2 regions of the Fontibacillus forbon genome follow, and region 2 is predicted to be linked to the other one. Evidence: riboswitches for the same ligand, from Rfam matches in the RefSeq annotation. Region 2 holds a riboswitch; the other holds the start of a gene.
What was found. A riboswitch is a leader RNA that binds a small molecule or an ion and turns the genes downstream of it on or off. The one in region 2 is predicted to bind FMN.
Positions count from the first base shown of each region.

Region 1: linked by a shared signal. The riboswitch ahead of ribD (bifunctional diaminohydroxyphosphoribosylaminopyrimidine deaminase/5-amino-6-(5-phosphoribosylamino)uracil reductase RibD) and the one ahead of ACLB09_RS20285 (DMT family transporter) in region 2 are both predicted to bind FMN.

Region 1 is NZ_JBKGFV010000001.1:705,827-722,206, forward strand. It holds gene deoB (phosphopentomutase) at 1-918, shown strand, start outside; gene ACLB09_RS03185 (purine-nucleoside phosphorylase) at 938-1,765, shown strand; gene ACLB09_RS03190 (pyrimidine-nucleoside phosphorylase) at 1,785-3,116, shown strand; gene ACLB09_RS03195 (D-alanyl-D-alanine carboxypeptidase family protein) at 3,557-4,753, shown strand; gene spoIIAA (anti-sigma F factor antagonist) at 4,843-5,196, shown strand; gene spoIIAB (anti-sigma F factor) at 5,193-5,645, shown strand; gene sigF (RNA polymerase sporulation sigma factor SigF) at 5,657-6,412, shown strand; gene deoD (purine-nucleoside phosphorylase) at 6,605-7,312, shown strand; gene ACLB09_RS03220 (stage V sporulation protein AA) at 7,505-8,152, shown strand; gene ACLB09_RS03225 (stage V sporulation protein AB) at 8,149-8,574, shown strand; gene ACLB09_RS03230 (spore germination protein) at 8,661-10,244, shown strand; gene lysA (diaminopimelate decarboxylase) at 10,355-11,686, shown strand; gene ACLB09_RS03240 (peptidylprolyl isomerase) at 11,855-12,292, shown strand; gene tlp (small acid-soluble spore protein Tlp) at 12,623-12,847, opposite strand; FMN riboswitch at 13,015-13,213, shown strand; gene ribD (bifunctional diaminohydroxyphosphoribosylaminopyrimidine deaminase/5-amino-6-(5-phosphoribosylamino)uracil reductase RibD) at 13,489-14,628, shown strand; gene ribE (riboflavin synthase) at 14,642-15,319, shown strand; gene ACLB09_RS03260 (bifunctional 3,4-dihydroxy-2-butanone-4-phosphate synthase/GTP cyclohydrolase II) at 15,345-16,380, shown strand, end outside.
Region 2 is NZ_JBKGFV010000005.1:313,066-329,445, forward strand. It holds gene ACLB09_RS20265 (hypothetical protein) at 1-26, opposite strand, end outside; gene ACLB09_RS20270 (methionine ABC transporter ATP-binding protein) at 243-1,004, shown strand; gene ACLB09_RS20275 (methionine ABC transporter permease) at 1,015-1,677, shown strand; gene ACLB09_RS20280 (MetQ/NlpA family ABC transporter substrate-binding protein) at 1,724-2,590, shown strand; FMN riboswitch at 2,797-2,947, shown strand; gene ACLB09_RS20285 (DMT family transporter) at 3,073-4,044, shown strand; gene ACLB09_RS20290 (GGDEF domain-containing protein) at 4,234-5,412, shown strand; gene ACLB09_RS20295 (glycoside hydrolase family 52 protein) at 5,484-7,628, opposite strand; gene ACLB09_RS20300 (AraC family transcriptional regulator) at 7,773-8,678, shown strand; gene ACLB09_RS20305 (alpha/beta hydrolase) at 8,749-9,096, shown strand; gene ACLB09_RS20310 (DUF4073 domain-containing protein) at 9,255-13,841, shown strand; gene ACLB09_RS20315 (choice-of-anchor I family protein) at 14,021-16,380, shown strand, end outside.

The DNA.
Region 1 (16,380 bases), on a different contig from region 2:
GGGCATTGGGAACTCATGGGGTTGAAGATCGAGACTCCGTTTCAAACGTACCCGAATGGTTTCCCACGCGATTTGGTCGCCCGTTTCGAACAGGAGACCGGACGCAAAATGATCGGGAACAAACCGGCCTCGGGAACGGAAATTCTCGATGAGTTGGGCGAAGAGCACATGAAGACGGGGGCCTGGATCGTATACACCTCAGCCGATAGCGTGTTTCAGATCGCCGCTCATGAAGAGATCATTCCGTTGGATGAATTATACCGGGCATGCGAGATTGCCCGCCGCCTGACCCTTGAACCGGAGCATTCCGTGGGACGCGTTATCGCCCGGCCTTTCGTCGGACAGCCCGGAGATTTCAAACGTACGCCGAACCGTCACGATTACGCGGTGACACCGCCGGAACCGACCGTTTTGAACGCGCTGAAGCATGCGGACAAGGATGTGATCTCCGTCGGGAAAATCAACGATATTTTTTCCGGGGAAGGCATCACCGCTTCCTATCCGACCAAGAGCAACCGTCATGGTATTGACGAAACGATTCGATTGATGGGCACGCAATTCCATGGATTGCTGTTTACGAATCTCGTGGATTTCGACTCGTTGTACGGGCACCGTCGGGATCCGGAGGGCTATGCGCGTGCACTGGAAGAATTCGATGCCTCGCTGCCCGATTTGCTCGCCCAAGTAGGCGAGCGCGACCTGCTTGTTATCACGGCGGATCACGGCAATGACCCGATCCATGCGGGAACGGACCATACCCGTGAGTATGTGCCCCTGCTCGTCTATGGCAAAGGATTGTCTTCGCCAGGGAATCTTGGCGTGAGGGCCACGTATTCGGACTTGGCGGCGACGATCGCCGACAATTTCGGCGTTCATGGCACCGAGCACGGAAAGAGCTTTTTGAAACTGCTGAAATAACCAAACGGGAGAGATGAATATGACTACGATACTTACGATAGGCATGATAAGGGAAGCGGCCGACTATATCCGATCCAAGACGGAAATTACACCCAAGGTGGGGCTGATTCTCGGCTCGGGCCTTGGCGTGCTGGCGGATCATATTGAAGGAGCTACGAGCATTCCCTACAAGGATATTCCGTATTTTCCGCAATCCACCGTGGAAGGCCATGCCGGCGAATTGATGATCGGTACTTTAAACGGAACGCCGGTAGTTCTGATGAAAGGCCGTTTTCATATGTATGAAGGATACGGTCCGCAATTGACCGCGTTTCCGGTAAGAGTCATGAAGGAGCTAGGCGTAAAAACGCTTCTCGTTACGAATGCTGCAGGGGGAATCAATACCTCATTCCAACCGGGTGACCTGATGCTGATTTCGGATCATATTAATTTGACCGGCACAAGCCCGCTTATTGGTCAAAACGATAATGAACTGGGTCCGCGATTCCCGGACATGTCTCAGGCCTACAGCCGCAGACTGCGGGAATTGGCGCGGAAAACGGCGGAAGGCAGCGGCGTTCCGATTCAGGAAGGCGTATACGTTGGACTGCTTGGTCCTTCTTACGAAACTCCGGCCGAAATCCGCATGCTCCGCACGCTGGGCGGAGATGCCGTAGGCATGTCGACGGTGTCTGAGGTCATTGTGGCCAGACATGCGGGGCTTGAGGTATTGGGCATATCCTGCATTAGCAACATGGCGTCCGGAATTCTGGATCAACCGTTGTCCCACGATGAAGTGATGGAGACAACGGACCGGGTCCGCGAGAAATTCTTGAGCCTGGTGTTGTCGATTATTCCCGAGATGTAAACTGGGAGGTGAGAATAAGATGAGAGCTGTAGATCTAATCCGCAAAAAAAGAGACGGCCTGGAGCTGACCGGCGAAGAAATAGGTTATCTGATCAAAGGGTACAGTGAAGGAGAAATCCCCGACTATCAAATGGCAGCCTGGGCGATGGCTGTTTATTATCAGGGGATGAGCGCCCGGGAAACGGCTGACCTGACACTGCACATGGCTTCGTCCGGCGATATGATCGACCTTGCTTCCATTCGCGGGGTAAAGGTGGATAAGCATTCTACGGGCGGCGTAGGGGACAAGACGACCATCGTCATCGGCCCGCTCGTGGCAGCAGCCGGCGTACCCGTAGCGAAAATGTCCGGCCGGGGACTCGGCCATACCGGGGGAACGATCGATAAGCTGGAAGCGATTCGCGGTTTTTCCGTGGAGCTTGGTCAGGAGCAGTTTTTCCGCCAAGTGAACGAGATCGGATTAGCCGTCGTTGGACAAAGCGGAAATATGACCCCTGCGGACAAAAAATTGTACGGCTTGCGCGATGTTACCGCGACGGTGGATTCCATTCCGCTGATTGCGAGTTCGGTCATGAGCAAGAAGATTGCCGCCGGAGCGGATGCCATCGTGCTGGATGTAAAAACCGGAAGCGGCGCGTTCATGAAAACGCTGGACGATTCCATCCGGCTCGCCAAAGCTATGGTCGATATCGGAACCCAGGTCGGGCGCAGTACGATCGCCGTCATCAGCGATATGGACCAGCCGCTTGGCTACGGGATCGGCAATGCGCTTGAAATCCAGGAGGCGATTGCGACCTTGCGCGGTGAAGGACCGAAAGACCTGGAGGAGGTTTGTCTGATTCTCGCATCCCATATGCTCGTTCTAGGCGGCAAGGCGGAAAGTGAAGAAGAGGCACGGGCGATTCTACAGCAAAAGCTGGAGAGCGGCGAGGCGCTGGAGCGGCTGAAAATGATGGTCGAAGCCCAGGGCGGCGATATTTCGCAAATCGAAAACCCCGAATTGCTGCCTCAAGCGGAGCTTCACATCGAAGTGAAGGCGGAAGCCGGGGGTTTTGTCGAGTCGATCCAAGCCGAAGAGATCGGCGTCGCTGCGATGCTGCTTGGCGCCGGCCGGGAAACGAAGGATTCGGTAATCGACCTGGCGGCCGGCCTCACCCTTCGCAAAAAAATCGGGGATCCGGTGGAGGTCGGCGAAGTGTTGGCCGTGCTGCATCTGAATTCCGCTTACGAGGGCCGGCTTGAAGAAGCCAGCCGAAAAGTGAGGGAAGCCTATGGGATCTCGAATGACAAGGTACCGCGAAGACCGCTGGTGTTTGCGCTAGTGACTCCCGAAGGAGTCCGGAGATTCTAGCAAGACGGTTACGATTAACCCGTAAGATAAAAAAGAGCGGTGCAAGATTTCATTCTTGCACCGCTCTTTTCTTATTTCCACCACTCTTTTGACAGCTTTCATTGCAATATTTCCAATATATTTTGATCAAACCTCGGCAAGCCGAGTCTTGATTGGATGAATTCCAATGATGCCGTCCAAGATGGCCGGTTTTCTCCCGAAAACCACATTTTTCCTTGGGGAATTTCCAACCAATGAGATCATTATGCTAACGCTTTTGCTGCAAGATTGGAATTTCTCCAATGAATGAGCCAAGTCGCTTTCCATAACGATGGGAGTTCCGATATGCTGACCTTAATTCGGCTTGCCCCCCATTTGCACTAGTAAAGGAATATTATTACATGAATTCGTCCATACTAGGTTAGCAGAATCCTGATTTTTGTACAAAAGGGGGACTAATGTTGAAAAAGGTGTTGTTAATCGGGTTTACCGCACTGATCATGGCACTGCCGCTATGGCCGGCTACGGGTTTTGCCAATCACGGCGGACCGCATGAGGAAGTAGCGGCAAACGAGCTGGCATTGGCCGAAAACGCCCTTTCCGCCGTGTTGATTGACGCGGATACGGGAACGGTGATTTACGAGAAAAAGAGTCATGAGAAGCTGCCGCCCGCCAGCATTACAAAGGTCATGACGATGCTGCTCACGATGGAAGCGATCGACAAGGGCAAGCTCAAGTTGAGCGACAAAGTAACGGCCAGTGAGTACGCATCCTCCATGGGGGGATCGCAGATCTTTTTGGAGCCCGGGGAAGAAATGACGGTTGATGAGTTGCTGAAGGGAGTAGCGATGGCATCCGGCAACGATGCTTCCGTCGCCTTGGCCGAGAAAATCGCCGGGACGGAGCAAGCATTTGTGCAGATGATGAATGACCGGGCCAGGGAGCTTGGGCTGAAGGACACCCATTTCTCCAACTGCAACGGATTGCCGGTGGAGAATCATTACTCATCCGCCCACGATATCGCCATGATGAGCCGGGAGTTGCTGAAGTACAAAGGTATAACGAAGTATACCGGGTCCTATCAGGACTATTTGCGCAAAGAGACGGAGAAACCCTTCTGGCTCGTCAATACGAACAAGCTGGTTCGGTTTTACAGCGGTGCGGACGGGCTGAAAACAGGATATACGTCGGAAGCGAAATTTTGTCTTGCGGCCACGGCCAAGCGGGATGGACTTCGGCTCATCGCGGTCGTTCTGGGCGAGCCGAATACGAAAACACGCAACAATGAAGTATCAGCCATGTTTGACTATGCCTTCTCCCAATACGCCTTGCATCCCATTTACAAAGCAGGCGAAGTGATCGGCAAGATCAAAGTACGCAAGGGAGAGGCTTCCCAGCTGGAACTGGCAGCTTCGAGAACGATGAGTGTGCTTGTTAAAAAAGGAATCGAGCCGGGAGCGATCACGCAGAAGCTGGAAGTACCGGAAAAGCTGGCCGCACCCGTGGAACAGGGGCAGATTATCGGCAAGCTGGTAGTGTATCAGAACGGGCAGGCACTGACCGAGTTCGAACTGAAGGCAGCTTCGTCAATCAAGAAGGCCGGTTGGTGGACGATATTTAAGCGCACGACTTCACATTTGTTTTTTGTAGATTCCTAGCAGTTTTCTTCTAGTTTTGTCATCGGGAAGGAATCCATTACTAGGTTGTAGAATTGTTGTGTTCATGTCAGGGAGGAGAGTGAACAGACGTGAATTTGCAAATGGAAATGGAAAGACACCGGGAAACATTGGTAGTACGTTTGGTAGGAGAGCTGGATCATCATACGGCGGACGAGGTCCGGATGTCCCTGGATGGTGAAATCGGCCGCGGCGCCTGCCGCCATCTTGTTCTTAGTCTCGAGTCTCTGCAGTTTATGGACAGCTCGGGCATAGGGGTTATTTTGGGAAGATACAAACTGATCAAACAGAAAGGCGGGCGCATGGTCGTTTGCGGCGTCAATCCGCCGGTATACCGGTTACTCGAAATGTCGGGGCTCTTCAAAATCATGTCCGTCTACGAAAACGAGAGCACCGCGCTGTCGGAACTGGAGGTCGCGCTATGAACCAGACCGAACGCAATTTCATGACCCTGCAATTTGCCGCCAAATCGGAGAACGAATCGTTCGCCCGCGTTACCGTCGCAGCTTTCGTGTCCCAACTCGATCCGACCATGGATGAGATTACGGACTTGAAGACGGTGGTTTCCGAGGCGGTCACCAATTCCATTATTCATGGATATGACGGAGATCCGGAAGGAATCGTAACGATTTCCGCAGCGATCGAAGGGGACACCGTGACCTTGGTCGTAGAAGACAAGGGACGAGGGATAGAAGATGTGGAGCTGGCCAAACAGCCGCTGTTTACCTCCAAGCCGGAACTGGAACGTTCCGGGATGGGCTTTACGATCATGGAGAACTTTATGGACGAATTTGACGTGACCAGCGAGCTGGACGGAGGCACTTCCATCCGGATGAAGAAGAGGATTGTATCAAAGAAAGCTTTATACAATTAGGGGTTGGAGCTATGGATGCCGAAGTGAAGCAAGCCTCGAGAGAGTATTTGGACGACACGGAAGTTAAACGGTTGATCGCGCTGAGTCAAAGCGGAGACTCCGCTGCCAGGGACCGCCTTGTGAATTGTAATATAAGGCTGGTCTGGTCGGTCGTACAGCGGTTTATGAACCGGGGCTACGAGCCTGAAGACCTGTTCCAGATCGGCTGTATCGGCCTCCTGAAATCGGTTGATAAGTTCGATCTCAGTTATGACGTGAAATTTTCAACCTACGCCGTTCCGATGATTATCGGGGAAATTCAGCGGTTTTTGCGTGACGACGGAACCCTTAAAGTTAGCCGCTCGCTTAAGGAGATGGCCAACAAAGTACGCAAAAAGAAGGATGAACTGTCCAAGCTGCTGAATCGGCTTCCGACCGTGAAGGAAGTGGCCGAAGAGCTGGGGGTTACGCCGGAAGACGTCGTATTTGCCCAGGAGGCGAACAAGCCGCCGGCTTCCATTCATGAGACCGTATTTGAAAATGACGGGGATCCGATCACGCTGATGGATCAAATCGCCGACGAGTCCCAGGAGCGCTGGTTTGACAAACTCGCTTTGCATGAGGCGATCGACGGGCTATCCGAGCGGGAGAGGTTAATCGTATATTTGCGGTATTACCGCGACCAGACGCAGTCCGAAGTGGCCAACCGGCTCGGGATATCCCAAGTGCAGGTATCGCGGCTGGAGAAGAAAATATTGCAGAACATCCGCGACCAGATCGCGCAATAGGTTGATGAGAGGATCCCCTTATGTAGACCGTGTGAACAACGCGGTTTACCGGAGGGGATTTTTCATGCATGCGTAGAAGGAAAGTGCTTCGTCCAGGTAACATTTTTAGGTATTCATGTACGAGCAAGGGTACATCTTATATAATAAAAGCATGTTCGACCATCAAAACTGATTATGAAGGGGATTCTTATCATGAGTGTACATATTGCAGCCAAAGCCGGCGACATCGCGGAAACGATCCTTTTGCCGGGAGACCCGCTTCGGGCCAAATATATTGCCGAGACGTATTTGAGCGACGTAATTTGCTATAACGAAGTACGCGGAATGCTCGGGTTTACGGGTACCTATCAAGGGAAAAGGATTTCCGTTCAAGGCTCAGGCATGGGTATCCCGTCCATTTCGATTTACGCTAATGAATTGATTAAGGAGTATGGCGTGAAAAACCTGATACGCGTCGGTACCTGCGGCGGCATGCAGGAGCATGTCCATGTACGCGACGTGATTCTGGCCCAGGCTTCCTGCACCGACTCCAGCATGAACCGCCATGTGTTCGGCGGATACGATTTTGCTCCGATCGCCAGCTTCCACTTATTGAAAGCAGCTTATGAACGCGGTGTAGAAAAAGGACTGAAGCTGCATGTTGGCAACATTTTCAGTTCGGACATGTTCTACCGGGACGATACGTCCGTTACCCAACTTCTGATGAAATACGGCGTGCTCGGGGTGGAAATGGAAACTACGGCGCTTTATACGCTGGCCGCCAAATATGGGGTGAATGCGCTGACGATTCTGACCGTGAGCGATCATCTGCTGACCGGGGAAGAAACCACGTCGGAAGAACGTCAAACTACGTTCAACCAGATGATGGAAGTGGCGCTTGACACGGCTGCGGCGCTATAAAGGCAGCAGGAATTCAAAGCTATCGCTTTGTTGGATTTCCGAAAATCATGATAAATGACGAAGAGGTCGAGTAAGGAGAGATTAGGCTCCTTGCCCGGCCTCTTCCTTTTGTTGCATAACGCGGAAGCCGGGAGTAAATCAGAGGCGGGCTTGGCATACTATGGGCAATACGGCAGTAAAGGGGTGTCCATGATGGAGAAAGGGACGGTCTCTCCCGTTTATCTGCGCCTGCGCAAGCAGGTAAAGCTCCCGATCGGGTCGCCGGTCCGGCTGGGGGATATTGCGCGTATCCTGGCCGAGCCCGAGCTCGAAACCGAGCTTTTGGGACTCGTGCTGGACAGGCCGGAATACAGTGACGGCAATTTGATTGTGATCGACATGCTCCTGGTTATTGCTTGCATAAGGCGGAAGTTTCCTTCGATCAAGGTTGAGGTGCTGGGGGAGCCGCATGTACTGGTAGAAATGGTGTCCCGCGAAAAGAAACCATCTTTCATTCTGTTTGCTATCGTTTGGCTGCTGCTGTTTTTCGGTGCCGGCCTGACAATCATGAATTTTCACGCCGATGTCAGCATGCCTGCTGTACAGGTTAGGATCGTCGAAATGCTGACCGGAAAAAGAGATGATCATCCTTATTTGTTTCAAGGCGCTTATTCCGTAGGCATTGGTTTCGGGATGATCATTTTTTTCAATCATTTGTTCAAGAAAAAGTGGAATGAAGAGCCTACCCCGCTGGAAGTGGAAATGTACCTGTACCAGGAAAACTTGAATCAATATGTCGTCGCCGAGGAATACGAGAAAATGCGTAAAGCCGAAGCGCTCGGAAAGGAGAAAGATCCTTGAACCCTTTTGTTTCCGCGGTCCTCTCTCTTTTCCTTGGGTTGTCGGGAGGCATCGCCGTCGGAGGCGGGGTGATCGCCTTATATATCGTACTGGATATGATACCGCGTCTCGCTCAGATCACAAGATCCTATGACAAGGTTCATTGGTACGAGGGAGCGATGGTGAGCGGTTCATTTCTTGGAACGGTTGCGGATTTTTGGAACTGGGACATTCGCGGTCCCTGGATTGGCACCGGCGTGGTCGGCTTATTTAACGGGGTATTTGTAGGCATGCTGGCGGCGGCGCTTACGGAAGTTTTGAATGTGCTGCCTATTTTGGCGAAAAGACTACATATGCAAAAGTATTTGTTCGGTCTTCTTCTCGCCATGGTTTTCGGCAAGGTAGCGGGTTCGTTGTTTGAATGGTTCATATACAGGCGTTAAACAGTCAAGGAGGCATGCCAGCGATGATGAATCAAGAACGGGGAGGAACGGGACAGGAAGGTCATTCGCACGACATACCGGAATTTATGCCGGGTACCGGCGAGTTTTCCTGGCAGGAAGATCAGGATGGAGAGAAGAAAACGAGTCGCCGCAAAGTTGAAACCGAAAGATCCGACTCCGTAAAGGAATCGGTAGAGTATTGGCAGAAGAGCGATAAGATCAGCCGCAGCCTGAATACGACCAAACGAACGCTGGAGGAAGTAGTTGGGCTCGGGCAGGGGTTTGACGTCATTTTTCGTGAGATGACCTTTGGGGGAAAACGGACGGGCCTCTTTTTCATCAACGGCTTTGTGAAGGACAGTATCCTGCAGGAAATTATCAAAAGGCTCACTTATCTGACTCCCGATGATATCAGCTCGGGGGCGCTGCGTTCGTTTTTCGATTTATACATTCCCCATATCCAGGTTGAAAAAGCAGACAATTTAAGCGCGGCCATCAACAATGTACTCGTTGGACAGGCCGCTTTATTTATCGAGGGGGAACAAACGGCACTTCTGCTGGACGTCCGATCTTACCCGGTCCGCAGCCCGGAGGAACCGTCCCTGGAGCGGGTAGTCCGCGGGGCCAGAGACGGGTTTACCGAAACGCTGGTGACGAACGTAATTCTCGTCCGCAGGCGTCTGCGAGATCCCGGCGTCAAATTCGAGTCAATGAAAGTCGGGCGACGTTCCCAGACGGATGTTTGTGTTGCATATATCGATGATATTGTGGATAAAGTTCTGGTCGATGCGGTAAAAGAAAAGATCGCCAACGTGGAACTCGACGGTATTCCATTGGCCGACAAGCAGCTTGAGGAAGCGATCGTGAAGAAGGGCTGGAATCCTTACCCGTTGGTCCGCTATTCGGAACGCCCCGATGTGGTCGCCTCTCATTTGATGGAGGGGCGAGTCGTTATTTTCGTCGATACCTCACCCAGCGTGATGATTTTGCCCACGACGTTCTTCGATTTGTGTCAGCATGCTGAGGAAAACAGACAGACACCGTTCATGGGCACTTATCTCAGGTGGGTGCGGTTTTTCGGGATTTTCGCTTCCTTATTCCTGCTTCCCCTGTGGATGCTGATGGTCATTCATCCCGAATTGAAGCCCGCTGCGTTGGGATTCATAGGGCCGCAAAAAATGGCGAAGATCCCGATTATCGTCCAATTTCTGCTGGTGGAATTCGGGGTTGATTTAATGCGGATGGCCGCGGTGCATACGCCTACCCCGTTAGCTTCGGCCATGGGTCTGATCGCGGCAATCCTGATTGGGGATATCGCGGTTCAAACCGGTTTATTCGTCAATGAAGTCGTACTATATATGGCTGTCGCTGCGATCGGAATGTTTGCGACACCCAGCTATGAGCTTGGACTTGCCAACCGGGTGGTCCGGCTAATCCTGCTCATTGTGGTCGCTATTTTCGGTGCTCCAGGCCTGGTGGGGGGAATCACGGCGTTTATCATTTTCCTCAGTCTGCAACGCTCGTACAACTCATCTTATTTGTGGCCGTTAATACCGTTTAATGCAAAGGCAATGGCAGGAATTCTATTCCGGGTTCCGGTGCTGACATCCAAACAAAGACCGTCGTTCAACAAGACGAGAGACAATACCCGGATGCCCCGCAACAAGTAGGTTTTAAGCATGTCCTGTAAAAAACACAAATGATATTCACAAAAATCCATTTTTCAGTTCTCTCGTTGTTTGCTATACTGGTGGAAAATTGAAAGTGGAGGACTGCATAGATGTATTTACACGGTACCAGCAAAATCAATCCTAAAGGCCACCTTGAAATCGGCGGATGCGATACAGTTGAATTGAAAGAAACGTACGGCACTCCGCTGTATATTATGGATGAAGCGCTTATCCGGCAAAGATGCCGTGAATACATGGAAGCGTTCCGGGCATCGGGGTTGCAATTTCAGGTCGCTTACGCAAGCAAGGCGTTCTGCGTGATGGCGATGTGCCGGCTGGCCGAAGAAGAAGGACTGTCCCTTGATGTCGTGTCCGAAGGGGAATTGTTTACGGCCCTTGAAGCAGGGTTCCCTGCGCATCGAATCCATTTTCACGGGAATAACAAGACGCCTGAAGAACTTGAAATGGCGATCCAGGCCAATATCGGCTGCTTTGTCGTTGATAATTTCGTTGAAATGCACATGCTGCAAGCACTGGCCGCAGACAAAGGCCTCACGGTTAATATTTTGCTCCGCGTAACCCCTGGCGTTGAAGCTCATACGCATGAGTATATTTCAACGGGCCAAACGGATTCGAAGTTCGGCTTCGATATCGGTAACGGTTCTGCGTATGAAGCGGTGAAGCTTGCTTCCCGCAGTCTGAACCTACGTTTGCTTGGTCTGCATTCCCATATCGGTTCGCAAATTTTTGAAGTGGAAGGCTTCCAGTTGGCTGTGGAGCGGGTGGCGCAATTTGCGCTTCATGTGAAAGAAAAGCTGAATGTCGTCTTCAAAGTCATCAATTTGGGCGGCGGCTTCGGAATTCGTTATACGGCTGAAGACACGCCGCTGAAAGTTTCCGATTATGTTAAGGCGATTACGGATGCGGTAAAATCGTCCTTCGCAAAGTCTTATCCGCAACTGCCGGAAATCTGGGTGGAGCCGGGCCGCAGCATCGTCGGCGATGCCGGCACTACGCTTTATACAGTAGGCACAAGCAAAGATATCCCCGGCGTGCGCAAGTATGTTTCCGTCGACGGCGGAATGACGGATAATCCTCGTCCGGCGTTGTACGAATCCAAGTATGAAGCTATGCTGGCTAACCGCGGCCGTGACGCCGCGGAAGAGACGGTTTCCATCGCGGGCAAATGCTGCGAAAGCGGCGATATGCTGATCTGGGATTTGGAACTGCCGCAAGTCAAATCCGGCGATTTGCTCGCCGTTGCCTGCACAGGGGCATACAACTATGCGATGGCCAGCAACTATAACCGGATTCGCCGGCCGGCGGTCGTATTCGTCCAAAACGGGCAGAGCGACCTGGTCGTCAAACGGGAATCGCTGCAAGATATTACGGCATGCGATGTCATTCCTGAGCGGATTGCAAAGCAACCGTCGTTTAAGTAATAGCCGTATTGCAGCTTGATTTGGATAGCATCTTCCGGTCCGGGCGTAAGTTTGGATCGGAAGATGCTGTTTTTTATGCCGTTAATTTTGCTACGGGCGGCATTTCATAGTAAACTGGAATAGGTTTGTCTTAAGTTTGATCGTATAACGAAGAAGGAAGTGACCGATATGAAAAAAGGGAAAATCGTTTTGGAAAAAGGCGGAGAAGTGGAAATCGAGTTTCTGCCTGAAGAAGCACCTGGAACTGTAGCAAATTTCGAGAAACTGGCAAATTCCGGTTTCTATAACGGCCTTACATTCCACCGCGTTATTCCGGGCTTTGTTGCCCAAGGTGGATGCCCAATCGGAAATGGAACGGGCGGTCCTGGCTACACCATCGAATGCGAAACCGCCACGAACACGTCGAAACACGAGCGCGGCGTACTGTCCATGGCCCATGCGGGCAAAGACACCGGCGGCAGCCAGTTCTTCATCGTGTATGAAGCTCAGCCGCATCTGGACGGGGTTCACACGGTATTCGGCAAAGTGACTTCCGGCATGGACCTTGTCGATCAGGTTCGCCCTGGCGACAAAATGAAAGAAGTCAGCGTTTGGGACGAAGCTTAAGCATCGCATCGTTTCTGTGTTGAGTTTAGGAAAATAACTGGATTTTATCCAGTTATTTTTTTATTTTCAGCTCTTTCAGCCAAAACAACTGGAATATCTCCAGCTAATTTGCAGCATATTGCACCATATCCGCTAAAAGGTTGAAAATAACTGGAGGTTCTACAGTAAATCTGCAAGAAGAAGGTTGCAGCATCAAATTAGCTGTAGGAATTGCAGTTAATTTCATTGCAGCTTAGCTAAACTAAGCTTAGCGGGCCCGCTGTCTAATAAAAAGGTCGAGCAGGGGAAGAAATTTCTTCCCCTGCTCGACCTTTTTCCATTCGAAAGACACTATTGCTGTTGCTCTGACGCCTCGTCTTTGACTTCCTCGCGGAAGCCGCGGATGCTGTTCAAACGTCTGGCGTTCTTTTCTTCAATCTGGTGTTTCTCTTCTCCGGAAATTTCATCGGCATGTTCGCTTAAGTAATCTTGGCCTTCCCGGAAATTACGAATCGTATTTTGAATGCTTCCCTGCAATTTTTCAACGTTATCGGAACGGTCGTCTGGTTTTGCCACGAATAAATTCCTCCCGGTTGGTGATATTTTTGATCTGTTTGAAGTGTTTCGAGATTATTTTCGCTCACGATCCCCTTTTTTATTCTGTGACGAGTGTGAGGTAATGTCCTTGATTTTTAGGGGGGTTAATGATAACATTCGTTTTGCAAGGTCTAACTAATTGAATAGCATTCCTTCGGGGTTAGGTGAAATTCCTTACCGACGGTGATGGCGAGTTCCGATTAAGACATTTCATTTGGCTAATGCCAGATGGATTGAAACGGGGCGAGCATGAGTCCGTGACCCGTATACGCTATTAGTGCCGTATATGGCTGAGCCGGTGTGATTCCGGGACCGACAGTATAGTCTGGATGGGAGAAGGAGACGAAGAACATAAAGTGGAAGAATTCAGCAGATTCTTACACTTGTGTTCAACATAAGTAAGCAATCCGACTTAGTGTTTATTTTCACAACTTCGGTATGATGAGTGAAATGGATGCTTTTTTGGGGATAGCAGACGGCTTGATTTGTCATAGTCTTGTTTTGACACATTCTTTTTTCGTATGCTTGCTTGTCTTATTGTCTTAAAATTACTCTCATATACCCTGCCGGAATGCTCCGGCAGGGTTTTTGTGTTATTCCACGGCAGAGGGGGGAGAGATTTGCAAAATATCGATGATGAATACTATATGGATCTTGCGCTTCAAATGGCGGAACGCGCCCAAGGACAAACCGGAATCAATCCGGTGGTTGGAGCGGTAGTGGTTAAGGATGGTGCTGTCGTTGGTTTGGGAAGCCACTTGAAACGCGGAACGCCGCATGCCGAAGTTCATGCGCTTAATATGGCCGGATCGCAAGCGGAAGGGAGTACCGTTTACGTCACCTTGGAACCATGCAGCCATTATGGAATGACGCCGCCTTGCTCCGAACGGTTGATCCGTGAAAAGGTAAGCAGGGTCGTCATCGCCTGCGATGATCCTAATCCGCTGGTGGCAGGCCGGGGGATTCGCATGCTGCGGGAAAAAGGCATCGAAGTGGTTACCGGCATTCTCCGGGATCGGGCGATTCGCCTAAACAAGATGTTCATCAAGTACATTACGACCGGATTGCCTTACATCACGATCAAAACGGCAAGCACACTGGACGGCAAGATCGCTTCGAGAACCGGGGACAGCAAGTGGATTTCGAATGCTGCCGCGCGCGACATCGTACATACGATGCGTCACCGGCATCAGGGGATTATGGTCGGTGTCGGTACGATTCTGGCGGACGATCCGCAATTGACGACCCGGCTTTCGGTCCCGGGATTGTCGCCGGTGCGTATCATTGCCGATTCGACGCTGCGGATCCCCCTAAACAGCAAAGTGCTTAACGATGGTTTGGCCCCGACACTATTGCTGACTACGTCTGAGGCGGATGGTGACAAAGCGGACGCTTTAAGAGAACGCGGTATCGAAGTGCTGATTTGCGGCGATGGTCCAAGCGTAGATTTGAAGCTGGCTCTGACTCAACTGGGGGAGCGCGAAATTTCTTCCATTTTGGTGGAGGGCGGCGGGAGATTGAACGGCTCGTTGCTTGAGCAGCAAATGGCCGATGAGGTCGTGATGTTTCTTGCGCCGAAGTTGATCGGCGGCCTTCATGCGCCGGGCAGCTTTATGTTTGAAGGTTATGATCGGATGGCGGACGCTGTGACTTTATCCGGTCTCGAAGTGGAGCAAATTGGCGACAATGTATGTATTAAAGGCACTCCGGTTTGGCTTAACAGCGGCGCTGAAATTCAAGATTCAAATAACGCCGAGTAAAGGAGGGAAGTTTATGTTCACAGGGCTAGTGGAGGAAATCGGCACGATGAAGTCGGTCGGTCGCCAAGGAGAGGCAATGTTGCTCGGCATTTCGGCCCGGGTTGTTACGGACGGGATAAAGCTAGGGGACAGTATCGCCGTCAACGGAGTTTGTCTTACGGTGATTTCTTTTGATAAATCCTCATTTACCGTGGATGTCATGCCGCAAACCTACCGCCATACGAACCTGATGAACCTAAAACAGGGCAGCAGGGTTAATTTGGAGCGGGCCATGGCTGCCGGTGGACGGTTTGGCGGTCATATCGTGCAAGGCCATGTAGACGGGATCGGGACGATTCTGCATACGAGTCACGATCAAAATGCGGTCGTTTATGAGATCGAACCGGCAAAGTCATCGATGCTTAAATATATTATCCCCCAGGGGTCGGTTACTTTGGATGGCATCAGCTTAACGGTCGTTAAAGCTGTGGAAGGACGATTTTCCGTCTCCATCATTCCTCATACGCTCGCGGAAACCGTCCTGGCCTTTAAACGGCCGGGGGATACGGTGAATATCGAATGCGATGTGCTTGGCAAGTATGTGGAGCATTTGTTGAATTACGGATCGGCTCAAAGCGGCATGCAGAGTGATCGGGTCGGGAACGAAAGCAGCCTGGACCTTGAATTTCTTTCGAAGCACGGATTTGCTTAATGTTAACGATTTGGAGGGGATTATCATGAACGACATCCAACTGGACCGCGTTGAAGAAGCGATTTATGAATTAATGCGCGGCAAAGTGATCATTGTTGTCGATGACGAGGATCGGGAAAATGAAGGCGATTTTGTGGCCTTGGCAGAGAAAGCGACACCGGAGGTCATCAATTTTATGATCACCCAGGGACGCGGCCTGGTCTGCCTGCCGATTACTCAGGAGCGGGCGGATGAGTTGGAGTTGCAGCCGATGGTTGCGCAAAATACCGATTTTCACGGGACGGCTTTTACCGTTTCCATCGATCATAAGGACACTACGACGGGCATTTCCGCCTATGAACGGTCTTTGACCGTACGGGGGATCATGGATCCGGAGGCAAAGCCGACTCATTTCCGCCGGCCGGGCCATATGTTTCCGCTGATCGCCAAAAAAGGCGGGGTGTTGCGGCGGGCAGGCCATACGGAAGCCGCGGTGGATCTTGCCCGAATGTGCGGGGCCTATCCGGCCGGCGTCATCTGCGAAGTCATTAAAGAAGACGGAACGATGGCCAGACTGCCCGATCTGGTGGGAATCGCCAAGACGTTTGATCTGAAGCTGATCAGCATCAAAGACCTGATTCATTACCGCAATGAGAAAGAAAAGCTGGTCAACCGGGAAGTCGAAGTCCGCATGCCGACGGATTACGGCGAATTCCGGACCGTTGCATACACCAATGACGTCGATGCCAAAGAGCATGTCGCCCTTGTCAAAGGCGAGATCGGCGGAGATGAGCCGGTGCTGGTGCGCGTTCATTCGGAATGTCTCACTGGAGACGTATTCCATTCGCACCGCTGCGATTGCGGCCCTCAGTTTGAAGCGGCTTTGCGGCAAATTGAACAGGAAGGCCGCGGGGTTCTCCTTTATATGCGTCAGGAAGGCCGCGGTATAGGCCTGGTCAACAAGCTGAAGGCCTATAAACTTCAAGAGCAGGGGCTGGACACCGTGGACGCCAACCTGAAGCTCGGCTTTCCGGCCGACCTGCGCGATTACGGCATCGGGGCGCAAATTTTGAAGGACCTTG
Region 2 (16,380 bases):
AGCTTGCTTTTTTTCATCTGGGTCATGTTGTGATTCTCCTCTCGGGATGTTGATATCTTTAGTATTCTTTAAACGCTTTACGGATAATAAATGTTTCAAAATTTATTCTATTCATGAAATAATAAATCATTATTAGTGACACAGAAACTATAATGAACTATAATCAAAAGGAATTGAATGATATAACAGTGTTTGAAAATTAATAATACAACCATTTCGGGCGTCGGAGCGGGGTGAGGATCATGATTTCCCTTCAAGAGGTCAGCAAAAGTTATAAATCCGGAGAAGGGATATTTGAAGCGGTTCAATCGGTTTCACTCACGGTTCGCGAAGGGACGATTCACGGGATTATCGGTCCTAGCGGAGCGGGAAAGTCAACATTGCTGCGCATGATGAATGTGCTGGAGCTTCCCGATCGGGGAAAAGTCATGGTCGGCGGGAAGGATTTGACCACTTTGCCCGAGAAGGAGCTGCGATTGGCCCGAAGATCGATCGGGATGATTTTTCAGCAATTTCATTTGCTGAATAACCGGACGGTGAGCGGAAATGTATCGGTTCCTCTGGAACTTTCCGGGATCGGGAAAAAGCAGCGGAAAGAACGGGTACAGGAATGTTTGAAGTTTGTCGGGCTGCTGGATAAGGCGCGTCAATATCCGGCGATGCTGAGCGGCGGACAGAAACAGCGGGTGGCGATCGCCCGTGCGCTTGCTCACCGGCCTTCCGTGCTGCTCTGCGATGAACCGACCTCCTCGCTGGATCCCGGCACGACGGCGGAAATTTTGGATGTCTTGAGGCATATCAATGAGACGCTGGGTGTTACCATCGTGATCGTCACCCATGAAATGGATGTCGTAAAGGAGGTCTGTCACGCCGTATCCGTGGTGGAACAAGGGCGGTTGACGGACGGTTTCGAGCTGGAAGCGCGGCCCGGAAAGAGCGATATAATCCAGAGACCGTCTTACCGGGAGCAATTGCTCGGGGATGCGGGGGTGCAAGGTGTTTGATTTTTCACTGATGCTGGAGAAGTTCATGGAGTATCGCACCCAAATCGCCGAAGCGGTCGGAGAAACCTTTTTAATGGTGGGTATCTCGGTTTTGGCTGCGATTTTGCTCGGCCTTCCGCTAGGCACGATGCTCTTTCTCACCGCTAAAGGGCAGCTTCGCGAGAATAAGACCTGGTCCGTCATCCTTAACGGTTTCGTGAACGTGGTCCGGTCGTTTCCGTTTCTGCTGCTCGTCGTATTTATGATTCCCGTCACCCGTTTTCTGGTGGGTACGGCAATCGGCACCGTGGCAGCCTCTGTGCCCCTCGGGATCGTATCGATCGCGATTTATGCTAGGCAAGTGGAGCAGTCGTTGCTGGAGGTGCCGCGCGGCGTGGTGGAAGCCGCCCAATCGATGGGCTCCTCCAAGCTGGACATCGTCTGCAAGTTTCTGTTTGTGGAAGCGCGGTCCGGTCTGGTGCTTGGACTAACGACGTCGACCATCAGCTTTATCTCTTATTCTACGGTGATGGGCGTCGTTGGGGGCGGCGGGGTCGGCGATTTTGCCATCCGGTATGGTTACCAGCGGTTTGAGACCGAGTTGATGGCGGCGGTCATTATATTGATGATTGTTCTGGTGCAATTGGTTCAATTTGCAGGGAGTATGATCTCAAGATGGCTGGATAAAAGATAATCAATTAGAAAAAGAGAACGAAATTCACTTTGGAAGGATGTTGGAGATGAACAAGAACAAAAAATGGATGTTAGGGTTGTTAGTCTTGCTTATGGTGGTTGTCGCCGGTTGCGGGAACGGGAACACCAAAAATAACGATGCGCAGGAACGACAAGGGGATGCTCCCGCTGCCCAAGAAGCTGAAACCAAGGAAGTAACTTTGAAAGTAGCTACCCTGATTCCGCCGATGACGGAAATTTTGGAATTGGTTAAGCCGCTGCTTAAAGAAGACGGCATTAACCTGGAATTGGTCGTGCTTTCCGACAATATTCAGCCGAATGATGCGTTGGCCAACAAGGAAGTTGACGCCAACTTTTTTCAACATGTGCCTTATATGAACCAATACAACGAGAGCACGAATAGCGAGCTAGTGGCCGTGCAGCCTGTTTATCATGCGGTTTATGGTGCGTATTCCAAACGTTATAAGAGCATGGAAGAGTTGCCCGAAGGAGCTACGATTGCCATCGCCAATGACCCGTCGAATACAGGGCGTTCGCTTGTCATGCTGGAGAAGGCCGGATTTATCAAGTTGAAGGAAGGAGTCGGGATTAACGCTACGGTGGCGGATATTACGGAGAATACGAAAAAATTCAAATTCGAAGAAGTCGATCTGCTGATGTTGGCCCGGATGCTGGATGACGCTGATCTGGTGTTGATGACACCGGCCTATGCCAGCCCGCTGGGCTTGACGCCGAAGAAAGATGCACTCCTGACGGAAACGACGGATTCGGCCTTTGCGATTACGATGGTGGCCCGTGCGGATAACCAGGATTCCGAGCCGGTCAAGAAATTGGCGGAACGTTTGTCCGGTCCTGAAGTGAAGCAGTTTTTGGAGACGGAGTACAGCGAAATTGCCATTCCGGCATTCGAATAAATTCGTTACTGGATCACAGGTCAAGCTCACTATCAAAAAATTAGCAGGTTACAAAAAGAATATTATAATGTATAATTGTTGCAAATGAGGTTTACTTTCATAAAATAAGTCATAGGTTGTTTTCATGTGATGATTGTTACAGAGAATTAGCGCCAAGGCGAAGTACTATGAAAGCAACCCATAAAACATTAAAAATTAAAATGAATATGGATCTTCGGGGTAAGGTGAAATTCCTGACCGGCGGTGATAGTCATCCTTCAGATGGCTTTAGCCCGCGACTCGTTATTCTGTAAGAATAACGACTGATTTGGTGAAATTCCAAGGCCGACGGTAAAGTCCGGATGGGAGAAGATCAATGATAGGCATGCGGCAAACCATTTTTGCGCCCCGCAAGCTTATTTGATCAGCCCCCGTGTATGTTGACGTTCGTCAATGACGGGGGCTTTCTGCGTAGACCCCATATTCAAGAAGGAGTCAGGAATATGGAAAATGCATCAAGTGTAAGAGTTCAAGTTAGTCCGCCGTTGTCGGTACCGGGCACCCGTTCAAAGAGCGGTTTCTGGCTGGTCGTTCTCGGGGCCGCTTTATGGGGCGTTGATCCGCTGTTTCGTCTGATCTTGCTGAAGTCGATCACTTCGGCGCAAATCGTTTTGGTGGAGCATATTATCATCGCGCTCTGCGTGGCGCCGATTTTGTGGAAAAACCGCCGCGAGCTTATGGGTATAGGCTGGAAGCAGGCAGGGGCGCTGCTCTTTATTTCCTGGGGAGGTTCGGCGATCGCCACCATTTTGTTTACGATGGGGCTGGCGAACGGGAACGCCAACGCGGTATTGCTGCTGCAAAAACTGCAGCCGTTGTTCGCCATTATTTTGGCGAGATTTTTGTTGAAAGAGTCCTTGCCGCGCCACTTCTCAATGTTGTTCATTTTGGCGCTTGTCGGTACTTATTTGTTGACCTTCGGCTTTGAGATTCCGATCGGTCATTGGAACGATTTCGTTCAAGTGGGCAGCTTGTTATCACTCGGCGCCGCTGCGTTATGGGGCGGTTCCACAGTTATGGGCCGTTTGATGGTGGGACAGATGAAGTACGAAACGGTGACCTCGCTGCGCTTTATTTTGGCTTTGCCGCTGTTGCTCGCAGTAACCTGGAATGAAGGAGCCGCCTGGCATCTGCCTTCCAGCGCATCCGGACTGACCGCCTTTTCCCTGAATATGCTTGGGCAAGCGCTTTTGCCGGGATTGCTCAGCCTTCTGGTTTACTATAAAGGATTGACTACAACGAAAGCGTCCGTAGCCACGCTTGCCGAGCTCAGCTTCCCGATGGTAGGCGTGCTGCTGAACTGGATCGCTTTTCAACAATTGGTTACACCGGCTCAGATTGTAGGATTCGTTCTGATTTGGGCGGCGCTGTTCGCTATTTCCAGACAGAGCAATTCAAATCCGGCGGCTTCATAACCAGCCATAATAAGACTTTTTTAGTAAGGTTTCCGACAAGAAAATTGTCGGGGACCTTCTTTTTTTGTTTATACCGGTTATGGAAAAGAAGGATTTTTCCATAACTTTAGCGAAAGGTCTGGGGGTATATTTTTAATTTTTGCTGTAATAAACTTCCGACTCGGATAAGAAATGGATGATCTCAAAATTATGCCTTTCATTTTGGATATGAAAACCGTCTTCGTCCTGCTTGCCCTCGGTCATTTGTTTACCGTTCTGCTTATAACGGCATACAGGCACAGGCAGGCCAAGGATACGGCAGTGAATACGTTCTACGTAGCGAAATGGTTTCAATCGGCCACCTGGGGAATATTGGCCATCCCGGGACTTGCCTTCCAAATGGCTTTTCTTTCGCTAGCGAATAGTATATTTTTGTGCGGAGTTGCGTTGGAAACCATGGCATTGCTGAAAGTTACGGGAGGATACGGCGGGCGATCCAGACGATATTATTACTTACTCATGCTTATATCGGTCGGTGCCTATAATCTGGTTGTTCTGTTCCATAATGCGGAGGTTCTTCGCATTTCCATCGTTTCTTTATCGATTGCCGCCTTCCTTTTTCCGCCTGTTTTTCGGATGATCGGTTCGAAGGAAAGGTCGACGCTCAGCGTTCTGGTCGGCTATATGTATTTCATAGTGGCTGCGGGCTTGCTGGTCCGCACGGTGATGTCCTGGTTTTCCACCGGGGAAGTAACGATGTTCGAACCGAATTTGTACCGGAATTTATCTTTCCTGTGCCTGTACCTCATCATGACCTTGGGAAACACGGGATTCGTGCTGCTTTCCAAAGAGAAGGCCGATATGGAACTGCTTAAGTTGGCAAGCTACGATGATTTGACGGGAGCACTGAACCGCAGAACGTTCATTCTGGAAGCGAAACGTCATCTCGACGCCAATGAAAAAAAACAAAGGCCGGTATCCTTCATCCTGTTGGATCTCGATGATTTTAAATTGATTAACGATACTTACGGGCATGATGTCGGAGATGAGGTGCTGCGGAATTTCACCGCCAAAGTGCGGGGGAAATTAGGCGAGGGAGGGCTGCTCGGGCGATACGGAGGCGATGAGTTCGCCATTTTGCTTCCGGGAGCGGATGAAGTGATGTCCGACGAGATGGCTCAGGCGCTGAAGCTTGCCGTGGAGCAGAATGAACGGGGAGGCCAGGGTGTCGAATATACGATCAGTATGGGGGTCATTACGGTAATTCCCGGCTCCGGCATACTACTGGAGCATCTCTATAAATTAGCGGATCAGGCTCTTTATCTGGCTAAAGAGGAAGGCAGAAACCGGGTCGCCCGAAACCGTGTCGAAGGTATACAGGGAGTGTAGTTCCTTCCGTAAAAAGAGGCTGGCAAGATCGTCGGAAATAGGACGACCTGCCAGCCTTTTTGATTGAAGTTTTAAGCTTTGGAAAGCTCGGTTCCGTTTTCTTCCAACCACAGAATGGAGGTGACCCCGCGCGGGTAGTACCTGCTGCCGCAAACGGTGCCCGCCAGGATCTGATCGCTCCAGCTCCAGTATGCATTTTGGCTGGAGGTCAGCCAGGCAACATGGGCCGCATCGGCGGCCAGTCCCTGTTTCTCCCAAGGGAGGCCGAGGATATGGCGCGCGATGAACTGGCACAGATAAATTTTGCTGAGCCAGGAGTTGTTGCTGGTCGAGGACAGCTTCCAGCCGCCGTCTTCAAACAGGCAGATGCCCGGGACGAGTATGGTGCGCAAATGAGTTTTCAGCGCCGAGATATAATCCCCGAACCGTCCGTTCTCGTCGAGTGCTTCCCGGCATCCCGTATACAGCGGGAAGACGAGGCCCTCAATCGCGGGAATGATTTTGGAGTCATTATTCTCCTGGATGACGGCAGGGATGTACCCGCCCGGTAGCAGATGCCCGGTTATCGTACGGGCGCAGCGTTCCGCTTGTTCTCCGGCCAAGGCACCGTACTCCGGACGGCCGCTCGCCAGGAACAATTTCTCCATGGCGATGTAAGCCGCCCAGCTTTTCCCCGCCAGATAAATATTGTTACGCGCCTGGCCGAGCGAGACGTCCAGACTGTCATACGTGGTAATCTCCGCGCCGCCCATCGTTCTTGAACTGTCGAGCCCCATGATTCCCGTCCGCTGCGCCGGGTCCGGATGATCCCGGTTGACCATGCTTTCCAGGCATTGTTCGAAGATGGCGAGATTGCTCTCCAGCCAGGTTTTGTCCCCGGTTTGTTCAACGTAGACCGAAGCGCATAATACCCAGTTGACAAGCTGCTCATGGGTCATGTGGGAGAAGCAATCTTCGATGGCATGCAATTCATAGGACGAGTAACCGGGACGCGAAAAAGAATTGGCCACGCCCATATCGTGCGTAAAACTGATGCCTCCGGGATAGACCGTATCATCGCCCGGAAGGCGCACCGTGTCTTCATAGCTGTAGCGTTTGACGAACAGGTCCAGCTCGTTTTTGACGGTCCACGGATTCATCTTCAGTTCATAGAACAGTTGGTCTACCGTCAGATCGAACGTATTGATCATGCGGTATTCGCCTTCATTCACGATCCACAGCGGTTCCCCCTGATGGTCGAGCAGCTCTGTGGAGCCGTAGTAGCTGCGGATGGCATGCGCCAACATGAAACGTTGGTCATCGTTCAGATGCGAAGCTCCCGCAACCAGTTCATCGCTGTGGCGCGCCGCCTCCGCTTTCTCCTCAAAATGCTCCAGGGCATAGGCAGCCACTTCTTCAATATTGGAAAAATAGCGGGTGTAGTAGTAGGAAGCATCCATTCCCGTCGTCACATATCCGGCTTTGTAGAAACATAGGGCAAAACGGTACGTCGCTTTTTCGCCTGCCGGCGTATCCATCAGCAAGGCGCCTACCGGACCTAGTCCGAACCGTAAGTTTTCTTCGACCTTCGGTTCCAGGATGCCTTCCATCGTAAAGAAACCGGCGCTTTTAACTCGCTTGTCGTTGGTTGCGATCGCGGTATGGCGGCCTTGGCCGACGCCGGTGATGACGCCGTCCGTGTTATCCTCCAGCCGCCGGACGGCGGAATAAGGATCGCTGCCTTGGAAGCCGAAGAAGGCCTTCCGGGCAGATGTGCCCCGGGTATTGTCGACGGTAATCTCCGCCAGTACCGCCGGCATCAGCGCGGAGCGAAGCTCGTCGCTGCCCGCGGAAGCGGAAGCCGGGTCGGGAACGCTGCTGAACGGAGAATACAACCGGAAGGTCAAATCCCCGGCTTGCCATTCGTCGGTAGCCGCGCCAAAGCGGCGTGTAATGCCTTCCCGGGGAAAAGGAACAATCAGCGCGTCCTTCTTGGCCTCCCCGGATTCATCCTGTTCGCTGGTGTAGCGGTCCCGTTCATCCTGCCCATCGCCGAAAAAGGGCAGGGCTTTGTACCGCTGCTCCCCATCTTCCTGAAGGCCGATATATATATTCTGGTTTGGAGGGCTACCGAGCTCCAGGTCGAATCCGCCGCTCTTGCCCGGATAACCTAGCGTAAAGCTGGCGAAAGCCCCCATAGGCGAGTGATGTGCGTTGAAAAATATATTTTTACCCATCTTGAGTGCCTCCTGTTCTTTATGTAAGCGTTATGATAATTTGATTATATCAACGGAATTGGTTTCATCCTATGTCCAAAGCGATTATCAATTTATCCAAATCGTTCAGTTCGTTGCAATCGACGTATAAAGGAGGAATGGTGCGTGAATATTTCCGAAGAGCATCATATAGCCGAATTTGTGCTGCCGGATATGGACTCCACGTTCAAGGTCTTTGCGGCCCATTTACGGACCGTGACCCAGGATTGGTCCTATCCGCGGCACACCCATCCGCTATTTGAAGTGAATCTGGTGCTGGCGGGCAGACAGGAAATGTTCGTCAACGGTCAGCAGTTCGTGCAGGAGCCTGGCGATCTTATGCTTTTACGACCGGAAGATGTGCACGAAAGCCGCGCGGAGGGTACCGGGCGGATGACCTATTATTGCTTGCATTTCAATGTGGATGACCGGGTGATGAGAGAGATGCTATGCCGCGGAAGCGCGTTTCATTATAAGGAAAATAGTCCACTTGCCCAAGCCATCCGGCCTAGCCTGGATAGATTGATTGCAATTACTTCCGGAAAAGGCGCGGAGAAGCTGGCGAGTAAAATGATGGCGTTGTCGGCCGTGTTCGAATTGTTTGCTGGGCTGGGCGAAAAGCTTGCCGAACAAGGCCGGGCCGAGAATTCCGGAAGCCGGATGACGCGGATCGCCGCCGAGATTGCAGCCGGGCTGGAGAAGTGCGTAGAAGCGCCGGTAGCAGAGGGCCTGGCCGAAGGGGAAGACTATCGGGATAACTCACGGGAAACCGTGGCTGCCGTGACTCAGGGCTTGGGGTATAGCGCTTCTTCCTGCAACCGGATGTTTCACCGCGTTTACGGTATGTCCCCGCGACAGTACTTGTCGGCACTGAAGCTGAAGAAGGCCAAGCTCCTGCTCATGGAGCCAACGCTCTCGGTGGAAGAAGTGTCCATACGGCTTGGATATAAAGATATCGCGCATTTTAGCCGCCAGTTCAAACGGTGGACCGGGGAGCCGCCGGGTAAATTCCGGGCAAGGTTTCATATTTGACGATGATATTCGGAGCTGGCCGGGCGGTCGCGGCCAAGGGAGCGGTTCGCCGGAAGAATGGCGGGACTGCTTGGAGATATACGGCTTAGACAGTTCGGAAGCCTTCGCTGGAACAGGCACGGAACAAAGCGTGAAAATAGCCGCGGACGGCACCGTGGAACATTGCGCGAGTTGTGTCACCGAGGAATTGCTGGAGCGCCTTGCCGTGGCGGCGGAAGCCGGAGTGGAGATGCTTCTGGTCTCCGGAGACGCGGACCGGTCGGTGCCGTTTGAGGAGAACGGCGCCATACTGGAGAAACGTTACCGTTCTTACGGCGGTCATGTAACAACGATCCTGAAACCGGGTGGGGACCATCACCCTCACGGCCTTTCCGATGTGACGCCTATCCTGGAATTTGTGCTGAAGTATAACCGTTAAGATTTATAAAATAGGATGAAATCCACCTGAAAAGTTATTTTGAAGGTGGATTTTTTGTCATATTTTGTTTGGTTATGTCGAAGATGTTCAGAATCCGTTCAGAGGATGATGGTAGGATGATGAAAAAAGTCATAGGAAGGAAAAGAAGGATGCCAAGAATGAAAAGTCATTTTTTGAAAAAGCTAATGGTTCTGATCCTCGTGATTCAGCCGTTCCTTGCAAGCATTGGAGCCATTGAGCAAGTCAGCGCCGGAGGTATGTTATACCCGGACAAGATTAATTACCCCTCAACCGTAAGCGGGGTAGCGTACCATGATGGTAATATCTATACATCCATATATAACAATCAGACAAGCACGATTACCAAGCAGCAGGTAAGCGATTCGGATGATCGCAGCGATATAGTTACGTTCAATAACAATGTAAAGCCGTTGTCCATCGATTTTGACAGTCAAGGAAATTTGTATTTTATCGTGAATGAATCGCCCTATATTTATAAAATTTCTAAACCGTCTTTAGAAGCGGGGCCAATTAGCATCAGTGGTTATAACGATATTCCGAGCAAAGCGGAAATTGTATTTACAGGCGATCAGATGTACATGACCGGTATGACGATCGACGAAAACGATAATTTTTATTATTCGAACTCGAATCGTCCAAGCAACAATCCTAACGGATTGTTCAAGATTGCGGCCGGAAGCTGGCAAGCGACACCGCTGGTATCCAATTTTACGACGTATTTCGAAGACCTCTCCGTGAGTCCTCAGGGCAATTTGTATATGGTTGGGGCAAACAACAAGCTGTACAGAATGGATTTGAAAGCGGACATGCCGGGGGTTACGGAAGTGAGCGGCACCGAGTTCAACAGTTATCTGAATGCGGAATCCATTCCGAACAGCGGCAGCGAAACGCTGATCGATTTGTCCGGGATTCAGTTTTTACCTGACAGCGGGGAGGCTTATCTGTCCTTTGATATCTACAGATACACCATGGACCCGTTAATGCCGGGGTTCCCGTCCTCCTCGGAAACCGAATTTTACCTCAAAAAATTCACGTTTGCCGGCGAAGCGGCGCCGCCCGCGCCTCAAGAACCAGCCGAATTTCAGGACACCGTGCAGCTTGAAAATCCGAGAGGCCTGTCCTACTACAACAATGAGGTGTATGTGGCGCAATTCCTGACGGACGGCGGTACGAAGGCGAGAATTTCAAAAATTTCGAAATCGGGCGCAGTGACGCCTTTGGTAGTTTTCAATTACAGCGCCAATGTCAAATCCGTAGCGTTGAACAGCAGCGGGGACCTGTATTTTACATTGGAAGCCAACGCCAAGGATAATAATATTTATAAAATTCCTGCTGACCGCCTGCCGCTCAGCGACCCGATCGGATCCGGCCAAGTGGCGGTAAAAGCAGAAGTGTTCTTCACGCCAACCAACGAACCTTCCTGGGTGATGGGGCTGGCCTTCGATAGCGAAGATAATTTGTATTTTTCGACATACACTACCAAAGGAATTTATAAAATAGCCAAAGGCGAAAATACGGCAACGGAAGTGTTGACCAATTTCTCGTCGGTGATCAGCAGCCTGGCTTTTCATCCGAACGGGGATTTATATTTTGTCGACGGAGTCAGAAGGGTCCACAAATTGGATCATGCCCAATTGTCGAACCTTCCTGTTTTGACAAGTAACATAGAGCAATTCAGCAAGTTCAACAACCTTCAGGTCGCAGGCATTGCTTTCCTGCGGGAGGGGGATAAAGCCTATGTCTCGCATGGATTTTGGGCTAACGCAAAATTGGAGAAGCTGGACTTTGCGCTGGATCCCCCTGTGGTTGCCGATCCTCTTGAAAAAGTGAATGACGCAAAGGCAGCAGAAAGCGTGGAGGAAATGATCGCCGCGCTTAGTAATCCGGAACTTGGATTGTCGCTTCCGCCCGATTTCGGGGCTTGGAGAGACGATCTCAAAGAATCCGTGGCCGAAACGTTCATTTACATGGTGAGCGAAAACGAGAAGTATGATAATGTGGGTCAGCTTCAGTTTTTACTGGATTTTGCGGTTCAGCCGTTCTTTGCTTTGAATGACCGGGAACTTCATGTCATTAACAACAACCTGACATCGTTTTTCGCGAAATTCTTGGAGTTTAAAAATGTTTTTGCAGGCTATGAAGGAATGACCGAGTTGTCTCCGATCGGGGAAGCTTACCTTACCATGTCTGAAGTGGATAAAGAGATTTTCGCATACAGAACGAAATTCTATTTTACAAGGGATGAAACGCCGGTTTCTCAATTCCGTGAGTCATTGACGGCAACCTTTTCGCAGTACAGGCCCATCAACAAGGTCACGAAGAAAACCGACATGTACAACGCATTGGTGAGACTGCGTTTGCTGCAGACGGAATCCGAAGCTTATAACGCCGAACAAATCGGCTCGGTTGATCCGGAAGAAATGATGGACATCTTTAAATTGAACTTGGATAAAGTCGACGGACCGGGTTTTAGTTTTCAGAGATACCAGGAACTGGCCCAATGGATGCTGGACAAACGGCCGGTCGGCGGATACGCCGATTATGCGGCTATCCAGGAAACGTTCGATCTGTTCTTTGCCCCGCGTGCCCCAAGCGTAACTGCGGACGATGATAACAATCGGTTGGTGGGCGCGGACGCCACAATGGAGTATTCGAGAGATGGCGGAATCCAGTGGCTGGACTATGATTCAATCATCGCACCAATATTTGCCGGTGATGTGACCGTGCAAATTCGCGTGAAAGCGACAGGCAACATGCAGGCTGGCGCCGTAACGACAGTGACATTCACTGCTAATCCGGTTCAACCGGCTCCGCCTGCACCAAGCGTATCGGTGAATGAAGCAACTTACATGATCAACGGTGCAGACGGCACCATGGAATATTCGCTCGACGGCGGGATATTATGGATCGGTTATAATCCGGAGGAACCGCCGGTATTCCGCGGCAACTATACGGTACAGATTCGAGTTAAAGCGTCCGGGGACATTCCTGCCGGACTGGTGACCGTGCTTTACTTCAGAGAAACACAAGTTGAGCCGATTCCGGGAGCTCCAAGCGTAACGGCGGATGACGAGGCGAACTTGCTTGCCGGTGCCGACGGCACCATGGAATACTCCACGGATAACGGAAATCTCTGGAGCGGCTATGATCCGGGAAATCCTCCGATTTTCGCAGGGAACGTAACGGTACAAATCCGGGTGAAAGCGGAAGGCGACAACCCTGCGGGCGAAGTGACCACCGTAACATTTACACGGAACGCGGCCACTAATCCGCCAAGCGGCGGGTCCGATTCAGGCAGCAGCAGCGGTAGCGGAAGCAGCGGAGTATCGCCAACGGCACCTGCATCCAATAAAGAAGAAATTGTCGTTGATGTCGATGGAGCCAACGGTACAAATTTGGCCAAAACGCCGATAACGCGCACAACGGAAGCAAACGGTACCGTGAAAGATCATGTGTCGATGTCGGAGAACATTGCCAAAGAGACCGCCCAAAAGGCGAAGCAACTCGGGATCGACACGGCAAGAATTGTGATTCCGGATACCGGGGATAAGGTTTCGGAAGTGGTGGTAGAAGTACCGAAATCGGCGTTAAAACAATTAAACGAAGGCAATCTGAATTTGGAAATTGCAACGGACAATGGGGTAATCTCCATTCCGGCAAAATCCATCGCCGATTTCAACGATGATTTATATTTCCGGATCATCCCGATAAAATCGGAGACCGGGCGCAAACAAGTTGAAGAAAGAGCGAAGCAAGAAGAGTCGATTCAAAAAATCGTAGATAACGGGGAAGTCCGGGTTTTGGGCCGTCCTATGGAAATCGAAACGAATATGCAAAGCCGAGAAGTATCCATTGTATTGCCGCTTAAAGACAGCTTGCCGGCCGATTCAACCGAACGGCAGAAGGTCCTCGACAACCTCGGCGTCTTTATCGAGCATAGCGACGGAACCAAGGAATTGATTCAAGGTAAGCTTGTGACTTTGAAAGACGGTTCCGAAGGCATTGAATTTACGATTACGAAGTTCAGTACCTTTACCCTTGTGTACATGGACGGGTGGAAGGCTGCGCAAGTAAACCAGCATACTGCATACATTAAAGGATTCGGAACTGAATTCCGTCCTGGCGCATTCGTTACCCGCGCACAAATGGCCGCCATGCTGGCGCGCAATGCAGCCGATCAAGAAGCAACGGCAAATCAAAGTCCTTACGGCGATGTCGGCGCAGCGCATTGGGCCTACAATGAGATCCTGAAAACCAAAGCGCTGGGCATGATGACGGGAACTAAGGAAGACAGCTTCGATCCCGATGGTTCGGTGACTCGGGCGCAAATGGCCATGATCGCTTACCGTTGGATCCAGCAGGAATGCGCAAAGGATGCCTCGGCATTTGAAGGCTGTTCCTCCTTGTCCGGCCAAAGCAGTGCAGGTTATAAGGATGTATCCTCGGCGCATTGGGCGGCTGCAGCGATTTCCTTTATGAACTCCACCGGCTTCATGGTCGGTTATGAGGACAATACGTTCAGACCGGATGGAAAGCTGACTCGAGCTGAAGCCGTGAAGGTGCTTAACCGTTTGTTCAAACGCGGTCCGCTCTCCGGTACGAATACCACGACTTTTACTGACGTACCTACTACCTACTGGGCTTATCAAGAGATTGAAGAAGCAGCCAGGGATCATAAATACAACATTGGCGATCAAGGCGGAGAGGTCGTAGTTAAGGAGTAAACTGTAACCAATACAAGAGGATGGACTTGATTATTTCAAGCCATCCTCTTTTTCTGTTTGCTATAGATATTAAGTCTCGAATGAGGTCTTTTACATAAATCCGCACCGGAATAGACGCGGCGATAACATTCTCCCGTTACACTCAGGGTTGAATTCAACCTATTTTGGGAGGGATAGTTTTGAAATCAAAGGCAATACGCATGATTTCGCTGCTGCTGGCGGCGGAAATTTTAATAAGTTCGCTTTTTGCGGCGGGGCCGATACTGGCGGAAACGTTAGTACCCGCTTCGGAAGCGGAAGTCGACGGAGCATCGAATTTGGCTGAGGCCCCTGATCCTGATATAACACAAGCCGGAGAGCCGGTGTCTGAACCTTTAGCGGATCTTGACTTCGGTTTGTTCAATTTGGATTTGCCTGCAGCGGAGGCGGGCAAGCCTTATTCCGTGACGCTGGACGTTTACGGAGGAGAGGCTCCTTACCGGTTTGAGGCGCAAGGCGTTCCGGCAGGGTTGCTGCTGGATGAAACGACCGGACAGCTGTCGGGCATACCGGAAGCCGGTACGGCAGGAAATTATCACGTAACGGTCACGGTAACGGAGAATTCTGCTGCCGGCCGCAGCTTCAACGCCGAGCTGGAGCTTCAAGTAAAGCCGGGAGAGGCGGAGGCGGTTGCGCCAGCAATCGATAGCATCCGCATCCACAAGATTGCCGGATATTCGGTAGGGACGACGAACAAAGACGGCGGGGTTGCCGAAATCGTCCGATTTAACAAGGACAACGGAAAATTTTATCTGGTCAACGGTTCGACGAACCCGCCGTCCATCGACATCGTTCCGCTTGGCACGGGCGGTTCTCTGATGAAGGAGAAAAGCATCGACGTTAAGGCGTTGGCGGAAACCGGAGACTTCCGGTTCGGGGATCTGACCAGCCTGGATATCAATACGGCAACCGGAAGTATTGCCGCAGCGGTACAGGAAGCTGCTCATAACAAGAACGGAAAAATACTGGTGATGGACTACGACGGAAACCTGTTGCAGGTTTATGAAGCCGGAGTCCAGCCGGACATGGTGAAGTATACCGCGGACGGGCGCTATATTTTGACGGCCGATGAAGGAGAACCCCGCGTCGCGGGGGACGATCCCGAGGGAAGCGTGAGCATCGTCGATACGCAGGCGGAGACGGTTACGCACGTAAAATTCAACGATCCCTCCGTGATCGATGACTTTGTGCATATTCGCGGCGCAGCGGATGCAGACGGAAAGGTGACGGGCAAGGGAACCAAGGCCGAAGCCTTGCATGATCTTGAGCCGGAATATATCGCCCTTTCCGGGGATGAGCGGACCGCTTACGTCTCCTTGCAGGAGAACAACGCGATCGCGGTCGTGGATATACCTTCCGCCCGGGTGACGGCGGTTCGCGGATTGGGAACCAAGGATTTCAGCAATCCCCGCAATGCGTTGGATCTGGTGAATGACGGGGCGGCGAAGCTGGAAAACGTCCCCTTCTACGGGATGTATATGCCTGACGGGATCGCTTCGTACACGGTGAACGGGCAGACTTATTTGCTTACCGCAAACGAAGGGGACGCCACGGAGTGGCCCGGCCGAGAGAACGGCAGCAAAATCTCCAAACTGAGCGGATTAAATCCGGATTCTGCTGCAGGCCTCTTTTTACAGGGGAGCGGGACAACCTACGATAAGGTGGAGGTTGCCGGGGATATGGGGAATGAAGGCGCCTATCTCTATGGCGGACGTTCGTTTTCTCTCTGGAATGCCGCAGACATGAGCCAGGTTTATGACAGCGGCAGCGATTTTGAAGTGATCACGGCGGAGCGGCTGCCGGATTATTTTAACGCCAGCAACAGCAAGACGGACAAAGACGACCGTAGTCCTAAAAAGGGGCCTGAACCGGAATACGTCGCGTATGGAAAAGTCGGTAGCAAGTCGCTTGCGTTTATCGGACTGGAACGGATCGGCGGGGTGATGACCTATGATATTACGGATCCCGGGAACCCGGTGTTCGTAAACTATTTCAACTCGCGCGATTTCGCGGCCGGGTTAATGACGGATACCGGACCGGAAGGTATGGAATTCATTCCGGCCGGCGATAGCCCGACGGGACGTCCGCTATTGCTCGTAGCCAACGAGGTCGGCGGAAGCGTTGCCGTCCTGGAGTTGAACGTAGCGAAGGTAACGCTCGACAAAATTTCGCTGTCCCTGGTGGCAGGCGGTGCTGCCGAAAAGCTCGTAGCGACGGTGGAATCGCCGGAAGGCGCTACGGGAGTGCAGTGGAATTCGTCCAATCCGGCCGTGGCGGCAGTGGATCAAGAGGGAAATGTCACGCCGGTATCGGCGGGGCAATCGGTGATCACCGCGCTGAGCGAGGACGGCTACGGTTTGGCGGAATCGACAGTGACGGTGAGTGATCCCGGACAGGAGACGTGGAAGCTGACCGTGATGCATACCAATGATACCCATGCTCATTTGGCTGAGGTAGCGAGACGGTCGACGTTGGTGAAGCAGATTCGCGGCGAGGGCGG